2 regions of the Pseudobutyrivibrio sp. JW11 genome follow, and region 2 is predicted to be linked to the other one. Evidence: predicted binding sites of a transcription regulator. Region 2 holds the regulator's gene; the other holds the start of a gene.

Region 1 (4,973 bases), on a different contig from region 2:
TCAAAGCTGAAACAAATCAGAACAACGACACTCAGGACGATGATGGCAACTACATCCGTCGCGAGCGCTACACAGGCTCTTGCAGCAGAAGCTTCTATGTAGGTGATAACATCACACAGGAAGATATTCATGCAGCATACAAAGATGGAGTTCTTACCCTAAGCGTACCTAAGAAGGAAGAAATTCCTCAGAAAGATGAAACAAAATACATAGCTATTGAAGGATAACTTGTTTAACTCAAGCTCAAATCCCTAGTGTGGCTTAACTTTTTCAAAGGCTACTACCTAAACTAGTTTATCCTAGTTTAGGTAGTAGTCTTTTTTGTGTTTTGGGACAGTTTGGTGCTAAATACTTTTGCAAGATAAAGACTAATCGACTTGGCAATAAGAATGTCGTCGAGTTACGCCACACTGCCCTTAAAAACTACTGCCTATTGCTTATTTTTCATTCTAGGCAGTAGTCCCCCAGTGCTGACCAGAGGCTTTGCCACATATGAGGTGGCCTAGTCTTGGCCGTATTAAGCATTAGAGCGTAATCAACTTGTATAAACCCCAATATTTAATTTTAGTATAATTTAATAAAGTTCTTACAACATTTTGTAGGGGTATATACAGATGACACTATATGTGCTATTATGCTGTAAAAGGGGAGATTATAATTTATGGAAACAACAGATATTTTATTTAGAACGCATTTAAATTATCAAATTGAAGCTAATAGCGATGAGGAGCAAGTTCGGCAAGTTACGCGGGACGAAATCGAAAACATTGACCTACATCGCTGTACTTTCTCTGACTTCAAAACTTTTCTTGCTTACATTCGAGACAATTACCCAGATCATTATTTTAGTGATGCTGCTATCGAGGCAGTTAAGCCAACAGGCTTTAATGAAAATGAAAAATATGATTTTGTATCTTTAACGGACTATGCAAAGCACACGGCGATCACTATTGGTAATATGACATTATTTAATGAACTGCAAAAGCTGGCTAGTGCTATAGAACTTAGCAATATAAATCAATACGATTTTGATCCTCAGCCACCAGTATACGAAGAATTAGGTAGCTGTGTAGTCGGTGGAGCAAATATTGATGCATATAAACTGACTGCATATTTCCATGAAAGCAGCACAAAAGAAAGGCCAATTGTTGCAGTTCGTTCATATTCTATTGGTACAAAAACATATTTGCTTAATCCGGATATTATAGATATTCATTCTATTTATAAGCCTAATGCCACATTAATGGAGGCATTTGCTTACATGTGTTATGAAGACTATCGTCAGCATCGTACATCGCAATCTTTTGATAGACTTCTAATTAGTGGGGATGTAGATGTAGAAAGTTTGGAAGATATGTATTCCAACCACTATGATTTACGTGTATACGATAGAACTAATTGATAAGCTGTTCCACAAATTCTAAAATAATTATTAATTATTAGCACTCGGACTTGTCGAGTGCTAATTTTTGTGTTAGAACATAATTACAAGATAAATAACGGGTGGAGGTGAGATTATGAACATCCAAAAATTTACACAAAAATCAATCGAAGCAATTAATGCATGCGAAAAAATAGCCATGGATTATGGCAATCAGGAGATAGAGCAGGAGCATTTGTTGATGGCGTTGCTACGCCAGGAGAATGGATTGATTCCATCATTGATTAGCAAGATGGACATCGATGTGGAACAATTCAAAAATGCTGTAGATGCGGCACTTCAAGCCAGAGTAAAGGTTCAGGGTGGTGAACTTCGAGTAGGTCAGCATCTCAATTATGTTCTTACTTATGCTGAGGACGAAGCAAAATCAATGCGCGACAGCTACGTCTCAGTTGAGCATTTGATGCTTGCTATGATTAAGAAGCCAAGCACACCTATTAAGAATATTTTCAAGGCATTCAATATTACAAGGGATTCATTCCTTGCAGTGCTTGCAACGGTCAGAGGAAACCAAACCGTAAATACGGATAATCCAGAAGCAACCTATGACACACTTGAGAAATATGGATACGATTTGGTAGAAAGAGCTAGAGAAAATAAGCTTGATCCTGTAATCGGCCGTGATGAAGAAATCAGAAATGTCATCAGAATCCTTAGCCGTAAGACAAAGAACAATCCAGTTCTTATTGGTGAGCCTGGTGTTGGTAAGACAGCAGTTGTAGAGGGCTTAGCTCAGCGTATTGTCAGAGGTGATGTGCCTGAAGCACTTAAAAATAAAAAGGTATTCTCACTTGAGATTGGCTCAATGATTGCAGGTGCCAAATACCAGGGTGAGTTTGAGGAAAGGTTGAAAGCTGTTCTTGATGAGATAAAAAACTCAGATGGCGAAATCATCTTATTTATAGATGAGCTTCACACAATCATCGGTGCTGGTAAAAATGGTAATGGTGGTCTTGATGCAGGAAACATGCTTAAGCCAATGCTTGCCCGTGGCGAGCTCCACTGTATCGGTGCCACAACCCTTGATGAATACCGTGAGTATATTGAAAAGGATGCTGCTCTTGAAAGACGTTTCCAGCCTGTAATGGTTGACGAGCCAACAGTTGAAGACACAATCTCTATTCTTAGAGGTCTTAAGGAACGCTATGAAGTGTTCCATGGAGTAAAGATTACCGATGGCGCATTAGTTAGTGCAGCAACACTTTCTAATAGATACATTTCTGATAGATTCCTTCCAGATAAGGCTATCGACCTTGTGGATGAGGCCTGTGCACTTATTAAGACAGAGCTTGATTCCATGCCAGCTGAAATGGATGAGATGAATCGAAGGGTAATGCAGTTGGAAATCGAGGAGGCTGCTCTTAAGAAAGAGACAGATAGATTATCTCAGGAGCGACTTGCAGATTTACAAAAAGAATTGTCAGAGCTTCGTGACGAATACAACACAAAGAAGGCTGCATGGGACAACGAGAAAAAACTTGTTGAAGATGTGGCAAAAATCAAAGAAGAACTTGATGATGTGCAGGGCCAGATAAAGGTTGCACAGCAAAAATATGATTTGGAAGAGGCTGCAAAGCTTCAGTATGGTAGACTTCCAGAGCTTGAGGCAAAGCTTGCAGAAGCTGAAGAAAAGCTTAAAGCTAGGGATACAGGTCTAGTTCACGAAAATGTTTCAGAGGAAGAAATAGCAAGAATCATTTCAAGATGGACAGGCATTCCTGTAGCAAAGCTTAATGAAACAGAGCGCAGCAAGACTCTTCATCTTGATGAGGAATTGCACAAACGAGTTATGGGACAGGATGAGGCTGTAAAGCTTGTGTCAGAAGCTATAATTCGTTCAAAGGCAGGAATAAAGGACCCAAGTAAGCCAATCGGTTCATTCCTTTTCCTTGGACCTACAGGTGTTGGTAAAACAGAGCTTGCAAAGACATTAGCTCAGGCACTATTTGATGATGAAAACGCTATGGTTCGTCTCGATATGTCGGAGTACATGGAAAAGTTTAGCGTCAGCAGACTTATAGGAGCACCTCCAGGATATGTAGGATATGACGAGGGCGGTCAGCTTACAGAGGCAGTTCGTCGTAAGCCATATTCGGTAGTGCTTTTTGATGAAGTGGAAAAAGCACATCCAGATGTATTCAATGTTTTATTGCAGGTACTTGATGATGGTCGAATCACCGATTCACAAGGCCGTACAGTTGATTTCAAAAATACAATTATTATTTTAACCAGCAATATCGGTTCTCAGTATTTGCTTGAAGGAATCGATGAAAATACTGGTGAAATCACCCAAGCGACAAATGATTTGGTAATGAATGATTTGAGAAATTCATTCAGACCAGAGTTTTTAAATCGACTGGACGAAATCATCATGTTCAAGCCACTTACAAAGAGCAATATTGGTGGAATTGTAGATTTGATTATGGCTGAGTTGAATGGTAGACTTGAAGACAGACAGCTAAAAATCGAACTTACTCCAGCAGCAAAGCAGTTCGTCATTGATCAGGGCTACGATCCAGTATATGGCGCTCGTCCTCTTCGCAGATACATTCAGAAAAATGTGGAGACTATGGCAGCTAAAATCATACTTGCAGGAGATATAAGTGAGGGTTCAACAATCACAATTGATTCAGATGGAACCAAGCTGTTTAGTTAACACACAGGAGGATAATGCATTATGTCATTTCAAACTTTCATGTTTAAGTATATGGCAGCAAAGGGGGACAAAAAGAGGGATTCAACATTGAAAGTACCAGATAATATTCAACTTGAAACAAACATCAACTACCTTGGAAACAATGATAAATACAATCTTTTAGATGTTTATTTCAAGAAGGGCACAAATGAAATTCAACCTACAATTGTTAGCATCCATGGTGGTGGATATATCTACGGCACAAAGGAGATTTACAAACACTATTGTGTATATCTTGCAGGCCTTGGATTCACAGTTGTGAATTTCAACTATCATTTGGCACCAAAAGCTAAGTTCCCATCTCAGCTTAGTGAGATTAATCAGGTAATGCAGTGGATTGTGAAAAATGCCACTCAGTACAATATTGATATTAACAATGTATTCTTAGTGGGAGATTCTGCTGGAGCACAGATGTGCAGCCAGTATGCAGCTATCTTCACAAATCCAGAGTATGAAAAGCTATTTCCATTCAGCACCCCACAGGAAATAAATGTAAAGGCCATCGCACTCAATTGTGGCATGTACAAATTTGGCCTTGAAGCAGGTGGAAAGGGAAATGAAAAATTTACTCAGGATTTGTACAACATGTATGTTGGAAGAGACGATGATGAAGTAAAGAAACAGCTTGATGTGTTAGGTCACATTACTGAAAACTTCCCACCAACCTATGTTATGACATCCTACTACGATTTTCTGAAGGACAATGCAGAGCCTATGTACAATTTTCTTAAGGACAAGGGAATCGATACAGAATGGAAGCTGTATGGAGAGGAAGGTCAGGAATACATGGGACATGTGTGCCATGTCAATATGAATCTTGAAGAGGCCAAACAAATC
Region 2 (4,973 bases):
AATTTCTACATTGCCAACCTGACGCATTCGTTTTTTACCTTCCTTTTGCTTTTCAAGAAGCTTTTTCTTACGTGAAATATCACCACCGTAGCATTTTGCTAAAACGTCCTTACGCATAGCCTTAACAGTTTCCCTGGCAATAACCTTTGAACCAACTGCAGCCTGGATAGGAATTTCGAAAAGGTGACGTGGAATCTCTTCTTTAAGCTTTTCGCACATTTTACGTCCACGCTCGTAAGCAGTACCAGAGAAGACGATGAATGAAAGTGCATCAACTTCTTCTTTATTAATAAGGATATCAAGCTTAACCAAGTCAGACTTCATGTATCCCTTCATTTCATAGTCAAATGAAGCGTATCCTCTAGAACGACTCTTTAGAGCATCAAAGAAATCATAGATAATTTCATTGAGTGGAAGAGTGTACTTGATAAGCGCTCTGGTTTCTTCCATGTATTCCATTGAAATATACTGGCCTCGGCGCTCCTGGCAAAGGTCCATGATTGCACCAATGTATTCGCTGGTAACCATGATTTCAGCCTCAACGATTGGCTCTTCCATGTATTCAATCTCACTAGGATCAGGGAGATTACTTGGGTTTGTAAGCTCTATCATTGTGCCATCTGTTTTGTAAACTCTGTAAACTACGCCTGGAGCAGTAGTAACAAGGTCTAGATTATATTCTCGCTCGAGACGCTCCTGGATGATTTCCAAATGAAGAAGTCCAAGGAAACCACAACGGAATCCAAAACCAAGTGCAACTGATGTCTCTGGCTCGAACTGCAAAGCTGCATCATTAAGCTGAAGCTTTTCAAGTGCATCACGAAGATCTGGATACTTAGCGCCATCTGCAGGATAAAGACCACAGTAAACCATAGGATTAACTTTTTTGTATCCTGGAAGTGGCTCGGTAGCAGGAGCATCAGCGTGAGTGATTGTATCACCAACACGAGTGTCGCGAACGTTTTTGATGGAAGCAGTCATATAACCTACCATTCCAGCTGGGAGTTCATCACAAGGAATGAACTGACCGGCACCGAAGTAGCCTACTTCTACAACATCAAATTCTGCACCAGTAGCCATCATTTTGACGCTGTCGCCAACCTTTAATGTGCCTTCTTTTACTCGACAAAATACGATAACGCCCTTGTAAGGGTCATAGAGTGAATCGAAAATCAGTGCCTGAAGAGGCGCGTTAACATCCCCTGATGGTGGTGGCAATTGATTAACTATTGCTTCAAGAACGTCATGTATATTAAGACCAGTCTTGGCAGAAATCTGTGGAGCATCCTGTGCCTCAAGACCAATGACATCTTCAATTTCTTCGATTACTCGTTCAGGATCTGCAGATGGCAAATCGATTTTGTTGATGACAGGAATAACATCCAAATCGTGATCAAGTGCAAGGTAAACATTGGCAAGAGTCTGCGCTTCGATACCTTGAGCTGCATCAACAACGAGAATCGCGCCATCGCAAGCAGCGAGAGAACGAGAAACTTCGTAATTAAAATCCACGTGACCTGGTGTATCAATAAGATTGAAAATGTATTCATTTCCATCATCGGCTTTATAAATGATTCTTACAGCCTGTGATTTGATTGTGATTCCACGCTCACGCTCCAAATCCATGTTATCAAGGACCTGGGCTTGCATTTCACGCTCAGTAAGAGTGCCAGTCATCTGTATGATACGATCGGCAAGGGTTGATTTGCCGTGATCGATATGTGCAACAATGCAAAAATTTCTGATTTTACTTTGATCCATAAAACACCTCTATATTAATGTAATTATTTTTGCAAAAAACGATGATATTTACAAAAATGATTGCCCTCATATATTACCAAAGCTTAGGAAAAATAACAATTATATAACATTAATAAAGAAAGTATAAAAAATATCTTAAGGCGGTTGACAAAAGGGGACCCTAGGTGTAAATTAACATCAGAAAATGATTAGCACTCCAATTAGATGAGTGCTAACAACATAAAACTGAGTGGGAGTGAGGTGAATGTATGGCTGATATCGAACTAGATGAGAGAAAAGTTAAAATCTTAAATGCAATCATTAAGAATTACCTTGAAACTGGTGAGCCAGTTGGTTCAAGAACAATATCAAAATACACTGATTTGAATCTTAGTTCAGCTACCATCCGAAACGAGATGTCAGATCTTGAGGATTTAGGCTATATAGTTCAGCCGCATACATCGGCAGGTCGTATTCCTTCAGATAAAGGTTACAGATTCTACGTAAACAACCTGATAGCTGAGAAGGACAAAGAAGTTGCTGACATGCAGGAATGGATGATTGAGAAGACAGAAAAGATGGAAAGCCTTCTCAAGAATGTAGCAAAAACACTTGCAAACAATACCCAGTATGCCACATTAGTTTCAGCTCCTTCAGTTGTTTCAAATAGATTAAAGTTCGTTCAGCTTTCAGCTGTTGATGAACACCAGGTACTTTCAGTAGTTGTCATGGATGGCAACATCGTTAAGAACAAAATCATTAATGTGGATAAGCCACTTGATAATGAAACAATGTTAAAGCTTAACATGCTTCTTAACACAAATCTTAACGGCCTGACAGTTGACCAGATTAATCTGGCAGTTATATCCAGATTAAAGGAGCAGGCAGGTATCCATGATGAGATTGTAGAGCAGGTACTCGATACCGTAGCAGAGACAATCACTGAAGGCGATGATTTACAGGTTTATACTTCAGGTGCTACCAACATCTTCAAGTATCCAGAGCTTGCAGATTCAAAGAAGGCTTCTGAATTATTAGATACATTCGAAGAAAAACAATCACTTATAGAGCTTCTTAATGATAGCTCAAGTGAAAATGAGAGCACAGGAATTCAGGTATATATCGGAGACGAATCTCCAATATCAACAATGAAGGATTGTTCGATTGTTACAGCAACATATGAGCTTGGCGATGGAGTCAAAGGTACAATTGGTATCGTTGGTCCAAAGCGTATGGACTACGAAAATGTTGTTGACAATATAAAAAGTCTTAAAGGTCAGCTAGATAAATTACTGAAACAGGAAGCTGACAGAAATAAAGGATAAAAGAAATTAAGGAGATGTAAATTCGTGGCAGAGAATAAAGAAAAAATGGAAGAGTTCTCTACTGAAGAAGCAGTTAAAGAAGCTATGGAAAATGCGGAAGCGATGGCTGAAGAAGCCGAAGCTGATGTGACAGAAGCTTCTGAGGAAAAAACTTCAGAAGAATCTTCAAAAGAGGAAAAGGATGGCAAGAAGCCATTCAAGAAAAAAGAAAAGAAAAAAGATAAGCGTGATGAGCAGATAGAGCAGCTTACTGATAGAGTTACTCGTCAGATGGCAGAATTCGAAAACTTCCGTCGTCGTACAGAGCAGGAAAAGGCTCAGATGTTTGGAAATGGCGCAAAGGCCATCATTGAAAAGGTTCTTCCTGTAGTTGATAACTTCGAAAGAGGTCTTGCTACAGTTGAGGAGGGAGCGGATCCATTTGCTGATGGAATGCTCATGATATACAAGCAGTTACTTACAACTCTCGAGGAAGCAGGTGTTAAGCCTATCGAGGCTGTAGGAAAGGAATTCAATCCTGATTTCCACAATGCAGTAATGCATGTTGAGGATGAGGAAGTTGGCGAGAACATCGTCGTAGAAGAATTCCAGAAGGGCTACATGTACAACGATTCAGTAGTTCGTCATTCAATGGTTAAGGTTGCTAACTAAGTAATATATAGGAGGAAATAAAAATGGGAAAGATTATTGGTATCGATTTAGGAACAACTAACAGCTGTGTTGCTGTTATGGAAGGTGGAAAGCCTACCGTTATCGCAAATACAGAAGGTGCTAGAACAACACCATCTATCGTAGCATTTACAAAGACAGGTGAGAGACTTGTTGGTGAGCCAGCAAAGCGTCAGGCTGTTACAAATGCAGAAAAGACAATCTCTTCAATTAAGAGAGATATGGGTACAGACAATGGTCGTATCATCGACGATAAGAAGTACTCTCCACAGCAGATTTCAGCTATGATTCTTCAGAAGCTTAAGAGTGATGCTGAGAACTACCTTGGTGAGACAGTTTCAGAGGCAGTTATCACAGTTCCAGCTTACTTCAACGATGCTCAGCGTCAGGCTACAAAGGATGCTGGTAAGATTGCAGGTCTTGATGTAAAGCGTATCATCAACGAGCCTACAGCAGCTGCACTTGCTTATGGTCTTGATAACGAGCAGGAGCAGAAGATTATGGTATACGATCTTGGTGGTGGTACATTTGATGTATCTATCATTGAAATCGGTGATGGCGTTATCGAAGTTCTTGCTACAGCTGGTAACAACAGACTTGGTGGTGATGATTTCGATCAGAAGATTACAGATTGGATGCTTGCAGAGTTTAAGGCAGCTGAGGGTGTAGATCTTTCAACAGATAAGATGGCACTTCAGAGACTTAAGGAAGCAGCTGAGAAGGCTAAGAAAGAGCTTTCATCTGCTACAACTACAAACATCAACCTTCCATTCATCACAGCTACAGCAGAAGGTCCAAAGCACTTTGATATGAACCTTACACGTGCTAAGTTTGATGAGTTAACACATGATTTAGTAGAAGCTACAGCAGGTCCTGTTAACCAGGCACTTAAGGATGCTGGTCTTAACGCTTCAGACCTTTCAAAGGTACTTCTTGTTGGTGGTTCTACAAGAATCCCAGCAGTTCAGGATAAGGTAAAGGCTCTTACAGGTCACGAGCCAAGTAAGACTCTTAACCCAGATGAGTGTGTAGCTATCGGTGCTTCAATCCAGGGTGGTAAGCTCGCTGGTGATGCCGGTGCAGGCGATATCCTTCTTCTTGATGTAACACCACTTTCACTTTCAATCGAGACAATGGGTGGTATTGCTACAAGACTTATCGAGAGAAACACAACAATCCCTACAAAGAAGAGCCAGATCTTCTCTACAGCAGCTGATAACCAGACAGCAGTTGATATCA

The links. Region 2 encodes HrcA, which represses chaperone genes, less so after heat shock. Its sites were predicted from a motif close to TGTTAGCACTCNNNNNNNNNGAGTGCTAACA; they were not measured.
Region 1: clpB (ATP-dependent chaperone ClpB) is a predicted target of HrcA. The motif match lies at 1,438-1,468, and genes of this name have one in related genera.

Annotation. Positions count from the first base shown of each region.
Region 1 is NZ_FOWB01000001.1:437,583-442,555, forward strand. Features, by position in the region: gene BM102_RS01875 (Hsp20/alpha crystallin family protein) at 1-227, shown strand, start outside; gene BM102_RS01880 (hypothetical protein) at 662-1,402, shown strand; gene clpB (ATP-dependent chaperone ClpB) at 1,518-4,097, shown strand; gene BM102_RS01890 (alpha/beta hydrolase) at 4,119-4,973, shown strand, end outside.
Region 2 is NZ_FOWB01000006.1:28,538-33,510, forward strand. Features, by position in the region: gene lepA (translation elongation factor 4) at 1-1,761, opposite strand, end outside; gene hrcA (heat-inducible transcriptional repressor HrcA) at 2,010-3,065, shown strand; gene grpE (nucleotide exchange factor GrpE) at 3,111-3,716, shown strand; gene dnaK (molecular chaperone DnaK) at 3,740-4,973, shown strand, end outside.